Regions from separate parts of the Marinobacter bohaiensis genome, predicted to be linked through region 1. Evidence: predicted binding sites of a transcription regulator. Region 1 holds the regulator's gene; each other region holds the start of a gene.
The links. The regulator sigma-54, encoded in region 1, starts transcription at its own class of promoters, with help from an activator protein. The targets are predictions, from matches to a motif close to ANTGGCATNNANNTTGCTNT.

Region 1 (4,923 bases):
ACCCGCTGGCGATCCTGTTCGTCCATCGTGTCGAGAACTTCCTGGATGACCGTATCCGGAAGCTGCTGGAGCAGGTCCGCCAGGTCGTCCGATTCGAAGTCTTCGATGATGGTGGCCAGTTCCTGGGCGTTGAGCTTGCTCAGGAAGTAGCTTCGGATATCGTCATTGAGGTACTGGAGGACTTCCCCTTCGAGGTTCTTGTCCACCAGATTCCAGAGCAGTGCCCGTTGGCGCGGCGGGGAGGATTCCAGCAGGTGGGCAATATCGCTGGGGCTGAGGCCACCATTGAGGATGCGCGCCACCTGTTGCAGGGCGCCACTGTCGAGGGCTTCGCCGAGCGTACGGAGACGTTGCCTGGCCTGGCTGTTTTCGACTGCGTCTGTCATGAAGGTCCCATGAATCCGGGCCGAGGCCATGCGCGAACAGTCTCGGGCCATTTGGGGCCTGGGCGGGCTGTCCGTATCGCCTCGGGTGCTGCCATAAGGATCTTCTGGATAAGTCCTGGAAGGTCTCGCCGAGACGCCCCAGGACTTATTCAGAAGTTCCTAAGTATAGCGGACTTACGTTGCAGACGTGAGAACTTGGTGTAGGTAAATCCCGCGTCCGTGGGGCGGTTGGGCGAGTGCGCGTGTCGGCGTCGGATCTACTCGCCTTCGCCAAAGTAATCGTTGATCAGCTCGACCAGGGCGTCGCGCGCTGCCTGTTCGTCGGGCCCGTCGAGAACCAGCTCGATATCGGTGCCGCGGCTGGCCGCGAGCATCATCACCGACATGATGCTCTTACCGTCCACCTCCCGGCCGTCCTTGGCGATCAGCACCTGGCTGTCGTACTCCGACGCGGTGCTGACCAGCTTGGCTGCGGCCCGGGCATGCAGACCGAGCTTGTTGATGATGGTGATGGGCTCCCGGATCATGGCGTGTCGTCACTGGCCGCCGTGTGCAGGTGCGGCATCTCCGTGTGGCGGATCTGCACGTTGCCGTATTGCTCGCGGAAATAACGCCCCAGTTGGTCGCAGATGTAGACCGAGCGATGCTGACCGCCGGTGCAGCCGATGGAAATGGTCATGTAGCTGCGGTTGCTTGACCGGAAAGTCGGTAACCACTTCTCCAGAAGTTCCTTGAGATCGTCCAGCATGTCCCGGGTTTCCGGCTGCCCCTCCAGGAAAGCCTGGACCTGAGGATCGACACCGGTGAAGTCGCGCAGACTGGCGTCCCAGTAGGGGTTGGGCAGGCAGCGCACGTCGAACACGTAGTCGGAATCCACGGGTACGCCGTGCTTGAAGCCAAACGACTGGAACAGCAGGGCCAGTTCCTGGTCGCGTCGCCCCACTACGCGCTGACGCACCATGTCGCGCAGCTCATACATCGACAGCTCGGTGGTATCGATGTACAGGTCGGCCAACTGCGCCAGGGGGTCGAGCAAGTCCTTCTCGTGGTTGATCGCCTCGCGTAGCGACGTGCGGACATTGCTCAGCGGGTGCTTGCGGCGTGTGGCGTGGAAACGCTGCAGCAGGGCCTGGTCGGTGGCGTCGAGGAAGATGATTTCGACGTTCAGGCTGGCGCCCTTGAGGCGCTCGTGGATCTCGTCGAAGTTGGCAATCTCATCGGCCAGGTTGCGGGCATCGATGCTCACGGCAATATTGCGGAGCTTGTCCGGCGAGGCATTGCTGGCTTCCTCGGTCAACGGGAACAGCAGGCCGATGGGGAGGTTGTCGATACAGTAGAAGCCCAGGTCCTCGAGCACGTGCAGTGCCGTACTCTTGCCGGATCCGGAACGACCGCTGACGATGATCAGTTTCATGCAATGCCTTCGTCGAATCGGCGAATGGTTACTCGGGTTGCGTCATGACGCGGAACAGCTCGTCGGCGTCCCGGCATTGACGCAGGCGTTCGCAGAAGCTGCGCTCGTTGAACTTCTCGGCCAGCTGGCTCAGCAGTTCCAGGTGCTCGCTGGTCGCCTCCTTGGGGACGATCAGCACGAACAGCAGATCCACCGGCTGGTTGTCGATGGCGTCGAACGCAACCCCTTCCTCCAGGGTCAGCAGGGCACCCACCACATGATTGCAGCCGTCCAGACGGCAGTGGGGGATGGCAATGCCCTGACCGATACCGGTGCTGCCCAGCCGTTCCCGGGACACCAGGTTATTGAAGGTCTGGGTCTCGTCGAGCTCGGGGTAGCGCTTGGCTACGTGCTCGGCGATCAACTCAAGGATGCGTTTCTTGCTGGTTCCCGGCACACCACAGAGGGTGAGCTCGGGAACCAGGATGGACTGGATGGTTAATGGTGATTCCGTCATGGATGGAATGCTTTCCCTTGGATGGAACGGCTAGCGGCCGGCAGCACCGTGCATTCGATCAACGGTCTTTTCCTTGTGCTTGAGGATCTGCCGATCAAGTTTGTCGAGCAGGCCGTCAATGGCCGCGTACATATCTTCGTTTTCAGCCTTTGCGTGGATTTCACCACCAATGACGTGGAGTGTGGCTTCGGCCGTCTGGCGCAGCTTCTCCACGGACAGGGTCACCTGACAGTTGCTGATGTGGTCGAAATGGCGTTCGAGTTTTTCAAACTTGCCGGAGACATAGTCTTTCAGAGCGGGAGTCAATTCGACATGGTGACCTGACATATTGAGTTGCATAGGCTTCTCCTGTTGTCGATATGGCCGGGAGCAGAGAAGCTCCCGACGTTGAGCCCGTCGCACTCAGCGACGTTTGAAAACCGACTCTGGCTGGCCCTGGGCGCTTGCGTCTCAGACCAGTCTCTTGCGTTCGTTGGACGGCGGGATGTGCATCGCCTCGCGATACTTGGCGACCGTCCGTCGTGCCACCTTGATGCCCTGGTCCCCGAGCAGCGCTGCAATCTTGCTGTCGCTGAGGGGTTTCTTCGGGGTTTCGGCGGCGACCAGTTTCTTGATCATGGCACGAATTGCCGTGGAGGAACATTCACCGCCCTCGTTCGTGCTCACATGACTGGAGAAAAAGTACTTCAGCTCGAAGATACCGCGCGGCGTATGCATGTATTTCTGGGTGGTGACCCGGGAAATGGTCGATTCATGCATGCTCACTGCCTGGGCAATGTCCGAGAGGATCAACGGCTTCATGGCTTCCTCGCCATGATCCAGAAATCCCTGCTGATGTTCAACGATCCGGGTGGCAACTTTCAGCAGGGTCTCGTTGCGACTCTGCAGACTCTTGATGAACCATTTGGCCTCCTGCAACTGATCGCGCAGGTAGGTGTTGTCGGCACTGTTGTCGGCCCGGCGGATCAGCGCCGCGTAGCCGGCATTGACCCGGATGCGCGGGGCAATTTCGGGATTGAGTTCGACGCGCCAGCGGCCCTTCTGCTTGGACACCACCACATCCGGCACCACGTAATCCGGCTCGGCCTGGTCGAGGGAGTCGCCCGGCCGCGGGTTGAGCGTCTGGATCAGGGCCAGTACGCACTTCAGCTGCTCTTCGCTGAGGCGACTGCGGCGCAGCAACTGGGCGTAATCGCGATTACCCAGCAGGTTGATGTAGTGGCTGATCACCAGCCGTGCCTGGGGCAGCCAGGGGGTATCCGGTGGCAGCTGGTTGAGCTGGATCAGGAGGCACTCCTGAAGGTCCCGTGCGAACACGCCCGGCGGGTCGAAATGCTGCAGGCGGCGCAGCACGGCCTCAACTTCGTCCAGTTCCAGCGGATCTTCCTCGCTGTCGTCGACCAGCCCGGCGTGGATGTCTTCCAGTGTCGAGATCAGGTAGCCGCGCGGGTCCACCGAGTCGAGCAGGGCGTGAGCAATGGCGCGGTCGCGCTCGCCCATGGGGGTGAGGTTGAGCTGCCAGAGCAGGTGGTCCTGCAGGGTCTCGGTGGGGGAGTTGCGTGATTCGAAGTCGGTGTCGTCGTCTTCTTCGCTGCGCGCCGCCGGTGCCGGGGCGGACTGGTAGATGTCGTCCCAGGCGGTGTCGACCGGCAGGTCATCGGGGATTTCCTGGTTGGTATCGGTGTTCCAGTCGGGTTCGGCCGGCTCGTCCCAGCTATCGTCGTCCTGCGTGGTGTCGTTGCTGTCCTCGCTGTTGCCGTCAGCGGACGCGTCCTCACCGTCGCTCTCATTATCAGCGGCGCCGTCTTCCTCTTCCGAGGTTTCCAGCATGGGGTTGGATTCGAGCGCTTGCTGGATTTCCTGTTGTAAGTCCAGCGTGGAAAGTTGCAGCAGGCGGATTGCCTGTTGCAACTGGGGTGTCATGGTGAGCTGTTGACCCAGCTTCAGCTGAAGCGAAGCTTTCATTACCATTGATTTAGTCCCGTCACCCTGTGGCCATCGACTGAGTTATTGCGCCTGGGCAAGACCTGTCCGGATGTCTCCGGACCTTGAAAACGCTCGTGTCAGAGGTCGGTCCGGCTTGCCAAGCAAATTCTTTGCCGAAGTTTACTGCTATGGGTGTCCCGATGACAATGTCTTGGTCGGCGGATATGCCTCGAGAGGTTAGCCGACCCTGTTTCGAGTTTAGCGTTTTGGCGCCCACTGCGATACCCATACCCGATTGACGGGCTCACATGTGGAATTCGTTGCCCAGGTAGACTTCCTTGACCTGCTGGTTGGCCAGGATCTCCTCAGACTGTCCGGATGCGATAATATGGCCGCCGCTGACGATGTAGGCGTTTTCGCAGATATCCAGGGTTTCGCGCACGTTATGGTCGGTGATCAGCACACCGATGCCCTTGTCGCGCAGATGGCGGATGATCTGCTTGATGTCGCTGACCGAGATCGGGTCGACACCGGCAAAGGGCTCGTCCAGCAGGATGAAGGCCGGCTCCATCGCCAGCGCCCGGGCAATCTCCACGCGCCGGCGCTCCCCACCCGACAGGGCCATGCCCAGGCTGTCCCGGATATGCGTGATGTGGAATTCTTCCAGCAGGTTTTCCAGCCTCTCGTCACGCTCCGCCCGA
Region 2 (4,923 bases), on a different contig from region 1:
GGCCGAAGACGAACAGCTGCTCATGGGCCGCCACCCGGTAGCGGTCGGTGGTGACCAGCGCCAGGGAATCCGGACCATGCTCAAGCACATAGCGCGCCGCCATCTTGCCGATGGTCGTGGTCTTGCCGGAGCCGGTGGGGCCGACCAGCGCGACGATACCGCCCTGTTCGACAATCTCTTTATCCTGGGTCCGAACCCCCGCGGCGAGGGTCCGCAGCGCCTTCTTCCAGCCTTCTTCAAGGCGGCAGTGGCCCTGGTTACGGGCCAGTGATCCGGCCAGCTGGCTGGACAGACCAAACTCCTCCAGGCGCTCCGCCAGACGCTGCTGGCTGGCGACGGCCGGTTCCGCGGGCTGGGCTTTGCCTGGAGTCCGCTCACGACGCTCGTTGACCATGTCCCGCAGCGAATGAATTTCGGCACGCATGGCTTCCAGAGCCGCCTGCGTGGTATCCGGCGCCTCGCTCTGGGGCTCGGCATTTTCCGCTACCTCGGCGAATACGTCCGGCTCGCGCGGCTGGCGCTTTTCGCGGATTTCACGAATGCGGTCGCGGGAACGGCCGAGTTCTTCCTCCAGGCGGCGATGCTGTTCCGCCTGCATTTCGGCCAGGCGCGCACCGTTGGTGGCATCCACCGCGGCGTTGCCCAGACGCTGGCGCGCCAGATTCTCGTCATAATCAAGGGCCGTCACGATTTCGACACCGCCATCCACCCGTCGGTTGGACAGGATGACCGCGTCCTCGCCCATTTCCAGGCGAACCATCTTCAGCGCTTCGGCCATGGTTGGCGCAAAAAACCGTTTTACCTTCATGATGACTTTCCTCCGTCGGCGCCGCCGTCAGCGGCGCCCTGCTCTGCGGGCCGGCCTTGCCTTACTGCTGGCCCACCGATGCCACAATCGTGATCTGTTTGTTATCCGGCACTTCCTGATAGGACAGGACGTGCAAGCGCTCTACGCCATAGCTGACAAAACGGGCCATGACCGGCCTCAACGGCCCGGACACCAGCAGGATCGCCGGTTTGCCCATCATCTCCTGACGCTGGGCGGCGTCGCGCAGGGAACGCTGCAGTCGCTCGACCATGTTGGGTTCGAGCACCAGGCCGATATCGTCCTGACCGCCGGATTGTTGACTCTGCTGCATGGACTTTAGCAACATCTGTTCCAACTCCGGATCCAGGGTGATCACCGGGATTTCGTGATCGCCGCCGCAGATGCTCTGGACGATCATTCGCCGCAGCGATTGCCGGGCCGCCGTGGTCAGCACGCGAGCGTCCTGGGTTTTGGGCTGGACGTTGACGATGGCCTCGGCGATCGAGCGCATGTCGCGGATCGGCACCTCTTCCTGGAGCAGGCTCTGCAGGACTTTCAGCAGCAGACTGATGGAGACGGTGTTGGGCACCAACTCCTCGGCCAGCTTGGGCGAAACCTTCTCCAGCTGTTCCAGCCACTTCTGGACCTCTTCGTGCCCCAGCAGCTCGTGGGCGTGCTTCTGCAGGATCTGGTTGAGGTGGGTGGCCACCACGGTACTGGCATCGACGACGGTATAGCCGAGGGTCTGGGCCTGATCCTTCTTGTCGGGCTCGATCCAGCTGGCATCCAGGCCAAACGCCGGGTCTTTGCCCTCGATACCCTCGATCTTGCCGAACACCTGCCCCGGGTCGATGGCCAGCTCCCGGTCCGGATGGATCTCCGCCTCGGCGATGGTCACGCCCATCAGGGTGATGCGGTACACATTGGGCATTAGGTCCAGGTTGTCGCGGATATGGACCGACGGCATCAGGAAACCGAGATCCTGGGACAGCTTCTTGCGCACGCCCTTGATCCGGGTCAGCAGTTGCCCGCCCTGGGACTTGTCCACCAGCGGAATCAGGCGGTAGCCCACTTCCAGGCCGACGATGTCGACGGTGGACACGTCGTCCCAACCCAACTCTTTGGATTCCGCCGGCCCCGGCAGCGCCTGCCCCTGACCGCCGCCTTCACCACCCTGCGGACCGGCCGGCTGCGCGGTGCGAGGAACGCCACCACCCCGCGCCGGGAAGACGCTGTCGTCTTCCTCAACCGCCTGCTGCTGGCGTTTCCAGATGTAGTAGGCACCCGCACCGGCAATCAGGCCCAGCCCGATAAACGCCACGTGCGGCATGCCGGGGATGATGCCCAGGATGATCAGGATCGCGGCGGCAATCGCCAACACCCGCGGCGCGGTGAACATCTGCGACAGGATCTGCTGGCCCATGTCCTGGCTGGAGGTCACCCGCGTCACCATAATGGCGGCGGAGGTGGACAGCAGCAGCGACGGGATCTGGGCGACCAGGCCGTCACCGATGGTCAGCAACGCGTAGCTGCGCATGGCATCGCCGAAGGACAGGGCGTGCTGCAGCATGCCGATGACCACGCCGCCGGCGATGTTGATGAACAGGATCAGCAGGCCGGCGATGGCATCGCCCTTCACGAATTTGCTGGCACCGTCCATGGAGCCGTAGAAGTCGGCTTCCTGGGCAATCTCGGAGCGGCGGGCCTTGGCTTCGTCCTGGTTGATCAGGCCGGCGTTGAGGTCCGCGTCGATCGCCATCTGCTTGCCGGGCATGGCATCCAGGGTGAAGCGGGCGCTGACTTCCGACACCCGGCCGGCACCTTTGGTCACGACCATGAAGTTGATGATCACCAGGATGGCGAAGACCACCAGGCCGACGGCGTAGTTACCACCGATCAGCACCGCGCCGAACGATTCGATCACCTTACCGGCGGCGTCGCCGCCTTCGTGACCGTTGAGCAGGACGATCCGGGTCGAGGCCACGTTCAGCGCCAGGCGCAGCAGCGTGGCCACCAGCAGCACCGTCGGGAAGGCGGCGAACTCCATCGGCCGCAGCGCGTAGACACACACCAGCAGGATGACGATGGACAGGGTGATGTTGAACGTAAACAGCACGTCCAGCAGGAACACCGGCATGGGCAGTATCATCATGCCCAGCAGCGCCATCAGCAGGATCGGGATCCCGAGATTGCCGTTTGTCAGGGATTTGACGTTATTCAGGACCAGCGCTCTGTCCACAGCCCGAAACTCTCCAGCTCGATCAACGTTTGTCTGTGCCGCGATGTCGTTTTTTTGACGGCACGACCGCATCTGGAGGGGTTTTCGCAATATCCATACCAATCGCCGCAAGAAGCTTTATCCGGGGCACCCCTGACTGACTGGACCGGGCAAGTGAGGTATCCTTGGTGAGATTTTATGTTCCTATTCTGAAAAGAAGGTGAGCCATGCCCGTCCTTGAGGTAAAGCACCCCCTGATCCGCCATAAACTCGGCCTCATGCGCCGGGCGGACATCAGCACCAAGAACTTCCGTGAGCTGGCACAGGAGGTCACCGCCCTGCTGACCTACGAAGCCACCCAGGATTTCCATCTGGAAAAACAGACCATCGAAGGCTGGGCCGGCCCGGTCGAAGTGGATCGCCTCAGCGGCAAGAAAGTGACGATCGTCCCCATCCTGCGTGCCGGCATGGGCATGCTCGAAGGCGTCCTCACCCTGATCCCCGGCGCCCGCGTGAGCGTGGTCGGCCAGGTCCGCGACGAGGAAACCCTGGAAGCGAGCACCTACCTGGAGAAGCTGGTGGGCGAACTGGACCAGCGTCTGGCGATGATCGTCGACCCCATGCTGGCGACCGGCGGCTCGCTGATCTCCACCATCGACCTGCTCAAGAAAGCGGGCAGCACCGAGATTCGAGCCCTGGTTCTGGTGGCCGCGCCGGAAGGCATCGAGAAAGTGCTGGAGGCCCATCCGGACGTGTCCATCTACACCGCCTCGATCGACGATCGCCTCAACGAGAAAGGCTACATCCTGCCTGGCCTGGGCGATGCCGGCGACAAGATCTTCGGCACCAAGCAAAAGGATAACTGAGCATGCCAGCTACCCCGAACGAACCGGTATGGCGCCAGGCCGTCGCCGGCGCACAGATGTTGCTGGTCGCCTTCGGCGCACTGGTACTGATGCCCCTGATCACGGGCATGGATCCGAACGTCGCGCTCTTCACGGCGGGCGTGGGCACGCTGATGTTCCAGATCATCACCGGCGGCCAGATCCCGATCTTCCTGGCCTCTTCCTTTGCCTTCATTGCCCCGATCCTGTCCGCCAAGGCCAAGTTCGGCATGGAGGAAACCCTGGGCGGCCTGGCCGCCGCCGGCCTCCTTTACATGCTCCTCAGTGGCGTGGTGAAGCTGCGCGGCACCGGTTTCCTCAACCGCCTGCTGCCGCCCGTGGTGATCGGCCCGGTGATCATGGTGATTGGTCTGGGCCTGGCGCCGACCGCGGTCAACATGGCCATGGGCAAGGCCGGCGACGGCAGCGCCCAGTTGGTGCCCTACGACACCGCCATCTGGATCGCCATGATTTCGCTGGTCACCACCATCCTGTTCTCGGTCTTTGGCCGCGGCATGTTCCGGCTGATCCCGATCCTGTTCGGCGTACTGGTCGGCTACGTGCTGTCGGCGATCGTCGGCATCGTCGACCTGACGCCGATACGGGAAGCGGCCTGGTTTGGGCTACCGAACTTCGTCACACCGGAATTCAGCTGGGGCGCCATCCTGTTCATGATCCCGGTGGCCATCGCCCCGGCCATCGAGCACATCGGCGACATCCTGGCCATCGGCACGGTGACCCGCAAGGACTACCTGAACAAGCCGGGCCTGCACCGCACTCTGCTGGGTGACGGTGTCGCCACCAGCACCGCGGCTTTCCTCGGCGGCCCGCCCAACACCACCTATTCCGAGGTGACCGGCGCGGTCATGCTGACCCGCAACTTCAACCCGCGGGTGATGATCTGGGCGGCCATCGTCGCCGTGGTCCTGGCCTTCATCGGCAAGTTCGGCGCCGCCCTGCAGACCATCCCGGTGCCAGTGATGGGCGGCATCCTGTGCCTGCTGTTCGGCTCC
Region 3 (4,923 bases), on a different contig from region 1:
ATAACGGCTCGACACCGGCCGGCGCGGTCGGCCGGTCATCGCTTTTCAGCGTCACGCCCTGCTCCAGGGCGCTCACCATGTCCGGCGTCCAGGGTTCCGCCAGCTCGACCCGATAGCGTTTGCTGCACTTTGCCCTGGGCGACGTGACCCGGTGTGACCACTGGCCGTCCGTCGTCAGCAGCACCAGACCGGTGGTGTCCAGATCGAGCCGGCCGGCCACGTGCAGGTTGCGGCGCAGTTCCGGCGGCAGCAGATCGGTCACGGTCGTGTGTTCGCCGTCCCGGGTGACGCTGACCACATCGGCCGGTTTGTTCAGCATCAGGTAGCGTTCACCGGGAAGTGTCAGCGGCTGGCCGTCGAGTTCGACGACGTCGCCGTCCGCCAGGTGTGTGGCCGCTTTGCGGCACAGCTCGTCGTTGATGGTGACGCGACGGCCGAGGATGCAGCGGCGGGCTTCCTTGCGAGTCATGTCGGCGGCGTTGGCGAGGAAAAAGTCGAGGCGCATGGTCGGGAGTCCACGGGTTGCTGGGCGGCCGCAATGGCGCGGTGCCGGCAGGTTACCGGGAAAGGCGCAGAGCGTCGATGGCCGGCACCGGAGCAGCGCCCGTTTACCGGGGGTGACCGGCGTCGAACGGCCTGCCGGCAAAGCTGATAATTCGTCGGGTTTCTTTACAAGTCGGCGTCAAGATTCCGAATAAAATAATTTAAAAACATGAGGTTAAGAATTGGCCTGACGATTGCTAATCACGGTCTGAGGGCCACTGCCTTCTCCCAAAAAGAACCGAAACAAGGAATTTTGCCATGAAAAGATACCTAGCGATGCTGGGCGCTGCGCTGCTGTTGCTGGCTGGCGGTTCCGCCAATGCGACCGTGATCACGCTGACGGATACCACCAAGTTCCTGAGCGATGCGACGGACGCGCCGGAAGACCTGCAAAGTTACGGCGGTCGTTATGTGAACAAGCTGGAAGGTTTCCTCGACCACGTGTCCTGGAAGCACCAGTATGTGTTCGATCCGGCCGCGAGCGAGCTGTTGACCGGTACTCTGACGCTGTACCTCAAGGACGATGAGCACGACAACATCTTCAAACCCTGGACCTGGGAGTTCGGTTTCGGTTACACCGAAAACGGCGACTGGGACATCGGTGGCGTCGATAGCGGTGCCTACGGCTATGACATCGATGTGGCCTCCCTGGCCGACGGTATGTTCGGTGTGACCCTGAAATCGCTGGGTGGCGATTTCTACATCAAGAAGTCGGTCCTCGAGATCACCTATAAGTCCGTGCCGGAACCTGGCACTTTGGCCCTGCTGGGCACCGGTCTGCTGGCGTTCGCCTGCAGCCGCCGCCGTCGCCAGTCGTCACTGGCTGCCTGACGGCGATTTGCAGCGCCCCACCCGGGGCGCTGTTTGCCTTATCCCCGGCGGGCCAGGCGGTCGCGCACCATGAACAGCGCCGCGATCACCCGCGCTTCGGTCACGTCTTCCCGCGCCACCAGCTGCTCCAGCTCCGACAGCTTCCAGGTCACCACTTCCAGCGGCTCCGGTTCGTCCCCCGGCAGGCTTTCCTCGTAAAGGTCGCGGGCGATGACTGCGCGGATATGATGGCCCATGTAGCCCGGTGACAGGGTCATGTCCTTGAGCCGTTCCAGATGACCGGCGCCGTAGCCGATTTCTTCCTTCAACTCGCGGTTGGCCGCGTCGCGCCAGTCCTCGCCATGCTCGTAGGCGCCCTTGGGCAGGGTGAGCTGGTAGGCTTCCACGCCGACGCCGTATTCGCGGATCATCACCACCGTATCGTCGTCCAGCAGGGGCACGCACATGACGCCAGCCAGGGGCGGTGTGCGCAGGCGTTCGAACTCACGTTCCTCGCCGTTGCTGAAGCGCAGGTGCACCGATTCGATGCCGAACAATCGGCTGCGGGCCACCAGGCGGGTGTCGAGGATGTCGGGTTTGTCGTCCATTCAGCTGGCTTCCGGGTCGCTCAGTTGGATGTTGAGAGCCTCGAAGACCGAGGGGGCGGGGTAGCCGTCGGCGATCAGGTTGCGGTCTTTCTGGAAATCGCGGATGGCGCCGCGGGTGGCCGGGCCCAGGATGCCGTCCGGTGTACCGCTGTCATAACCCTGATCGTTGAGGGCCGTTTGCAGGGCCTGGATGTCCTGCCGGGACAGGCGCGGCAGGTCGGTGGGCGGCGGGTTCTGCAGACCACCTGCACCGGCGATGCGATCCGCCAGATTGCCGACCGCCAGTGCGTAATACTCCGAGCGGTTCCAGCCCATGATCACGTCGAAGTTGTGGTAGACGAGGAACGCGGGGCCCTCGTGGCCGGCCGGTACCAGCAGCGCCGCCTCAATGTCGGCATGCGCCAGTGGGTTACCGAAAGCGTCGGTCAGGCCCAGACTGCGCCACTCGGAGAGCGGGCGCGCGCGTTTGAGACCGGCCCGGCTGTAGTCGAATCCGTCCGGCAGGATCACCTCACGGCCCCAGCGATAGTCGCCGTCCCAGCCCAGGTTATTGAGGAAATTGCCCGCGGACATCATGGCGTCCGGCACGCTGTGCCAGAGATCGCGCTTGCCGTCGCCGTCGGCATCCACCGCGTAGCGCAGGAACACCGAAGGCATGAACTGCACGTGGCCCATGGCGCCGGCCCAGGAACCTTCCATCTGGTCCGGCTCGATCGCGCCCTCGTCGATGATGCGCAGGGCGGAAATCAGTTCGCCGGAGAAGTAGCTGCTGCGGCGGTGATCGCAGGCCAGGGTAGCGAGCGCGCTGGGTACCGGCATCTTGCCGAAATAACTGCCGAAGTTGGTCTCCAGGCCCCAGAAGGCCACCAGGTAGGGGCCGGGGACGCCGGTCTCGCGGGTGACCCGGTCGAGCAGGTCGGCGTGGGTCTTGAGCAGCTCACGGCCTTTCTCGATGCGGGCGTCGTTGACCCGGCGGTTGAAGTAGTCGGCGAAGGTGGTGGTGAATTCCGGCTGGCGGCGGTCCAGTTCGATCACCCGGTCCAGCAGGGTAACGTGGTCCAGCACCTCGGCGGTGACTTGCGGCGTAACGCCGGCCTGCAGGGCCTGGTCCTTGAGTCCGGCGATGCAGTCGCTGAACGGCGTGGTGCCGCTGGCGGCGTCACTGTCTGTGGCGGCCAGGCCCAGGCCGGGCAGGAGGCAGCTGCTCAGCAGCAGGCCGCACAGGGTTTTGGGGGCAGGGATCCGTCGTCTGGCAGTCCGTGGTCTCAATGGGGCATCCTCTCGCTGGTAACCGGGGCGAATCCGCATGGTAGCCTGTTTTGACCGGCCGAAAACACCGCCAGTACGTCCTGCCAATGACAATTTTTTAAGGAATAACACGGTTGTGCAACAGGGCGGCCGGGTGGCTTGGGCTATAGTGGGGGCAATACTCCAAAAAGGGCCGCAGTATGGCAAAGCTCAAGGCGCTGGTGGTGGACGACGCCAGCTTCGTCCGGGACCTGATCAAGCGCACCGTCCGCAGCCGCTTCCCGGTCATGGAAATGACCGAGGCGACCAACGGCAAGAAGGCCCAGTTCCTGATGACCAAGACCGTCTACGATCTGGTGCTGTGCGACTGGGAGATGCCGGAAATGTCTGGCCTGGAGCTGCTGCGCTGGATGCGTCAGAACGAGCATTACAAGAGTTGCCCGTTCATCATGATCACCAGTCGCGGCGACAAGTCCCACGTGGTCGAGGCGGTCCAGGAGGGGGTCTCGGAATACCTGGGCAAGCCGTTCAGTCCGGACGGCCTGAGCAAGAAGATCACCAAAGTGATGGGGCGCAAGCTGAAACAGGCGATGGGCGCGTCCGGGGTATCCATGGAGGGGCCGGCGGATGCGTTCAAGGAATCCGCCGCGCTGCTGACCCGTAAGCCGGCCAGCGCCAGCGAGCCGCCGGCTGCCGGCCGTCCGGCCCCCAAGGCCCGCAGCGTGGCCAGCGTGCGCTTCGCGGAATCCACCCTGCCGTGTGTGGTGAAGGACATCACCCTGACCGAGATACGCTGCATTGCCAAGCGCGACCAGTCGTTCCCGGGCATCCTCGATCAGGCGGTGGTGGACATCGAGTTCCGTGAGGGCGAGATGGCCCGCCTCAACGGTTACGTGCACCAGCTGCAGGCGGTGGAAAAACGCCAGGACACGGATTTCGTCAGCCTGGTGATCCGCTTCGTCGACGACGACCCCCAGAAAATGGAAGACCTGTCACGCTTCATCGCCCGCTTTCGCGCCGGCTAGCGATTCCCGCCGGGCGACCTCTCAGGCGCTCTTGATCGGTGCTTCGGTCAGTCGCGTGCGCGGGAAATGGCAGATGAACTCGCTGCCTTCGCCGGGGTGGCTGTGGATCTCCAGCCGGCCGTCGTGGTTGAGCAGCACGTGCTTGACGATGGCCAGGCCCAGGCCAGTGCCGCCGGTCTGCTGGTGGCGGCTGGGATCGGCGCGGTAGAAGCGTTCGGTCAGGCGCGGAATATGGATCGGGTCGATACCGATCCCGCTGTCCTTGACCGCCAGGTGGGCACCGTCACGGTCGGTGTACCAGCGAACCTTGATGGTGCCACCCGCCGGGGTGTATTTGACGGCGTTGAAGATGATGTTGGAGAAGGCGCTGCGCAGCTGGTTCTCGTCGCCGAACAGGTAGTGCCGCTCGCCGATGTTCATGTCGATCTCGTGGCCGGAATCGCCGCTGAAGGCACGGGCGTCGCTGCAGGTCTGGCGGATCAGGGCCGACACGTCGGTGACCCGGTCGTCGACGTGCTGCTCGCCGGTTTCCAGCTTGGCCAGCAGGATCAGGTCGGTGATCAGTGCTTCCATCCGTTCCGACTGCTGGCTCATGGTGGCCAGGGCCCGTTTCCACTTGGGCGGCGCTTCGTCGGCGTGGTCGGACAGGGTTTCCAGGTAGCCGCTGATCACGGTCAGCGGTGTGCGCA

Region 2: the regulator sigma-54 is predicted to act here: its motif matches at 3,131-3,150, upstream of flhA (flagellar biosynthesis protein FlhA).
Region 3: the regulator sigma-54 is predicted to act here: its motif matches at 725-744, upstream of DKK67_RS13160 (PEP-CTERM sorting domain-containing protein).

The regions. Positions count from the first base shown of each region.
Region 1 is NZ_QGEH01000001.1:1,650,599-1,655,521, forward strand. It holds gene mgtE (magnesium transporter) at 1-386, opposite strand, end outside; gene DKK67_RS07365 (HPr family phosphocarrier protein) at 644-913, opposite strand; gene rapZ (RNase adapter RapZ) at 910-1,800, opposite strand; gene ptsN (PTS IIA-like nitrogen regulatory protein PtsN) at 1,829-2,296, opposite strand; gene hpf (ribosome hibernation promoting factor) at 2,327-2,635, opposite strand; gene DKK67_RS07385 (RNA polymerase factor sigma-54) at 2,747-4,261, opposite strand; gene lptB (LPS export ABC transporter ATP-binding protein) at 4,527-4,923, opposite strand, start outside.
Region 2 is NZ_QGEH01000004.1:77,341-82,263, forward strand. It holds gene flhF (flagellar biosynthesis protein FlhF) at 1-808, opposite strand, end outside; gene flhA (flagellar biosynthesis protein FlhA) at 870-3,047, opposite strand; gene upp (uracil phosphoribosyltransferase) at 3,254-3,892, shown strand; gene DKK67_RS17010 (uracil-xanthine permease family protein) at 3,895-4,923, shown strand, end outside.
Region 3 is NZ_QGEH01000002.1:81,844-86,766, reverse strand. It holds gene DKK67_RS13165 (pseudouridine synthase) at 1-505, opposite strand, end outside; gene DKK67_RS13160 (PEP-CTERM sorting domain-containing protein) at 802-1,374, shown strand; gene nudE (ADP compounds hydrolase NudE) at 1,413-1,961, opposite strand; gene DKK67_RS13150 (lytic murein transglycosylase) at 1,962-3,230, opposite strand; gene DKK67_RS13145 (response regulator) at 3,410-4,234, shown strand; gene phoR (phosphate regulon sensor histidine kinase PhoR) at 4,256-4,923, opposite strand, start outside.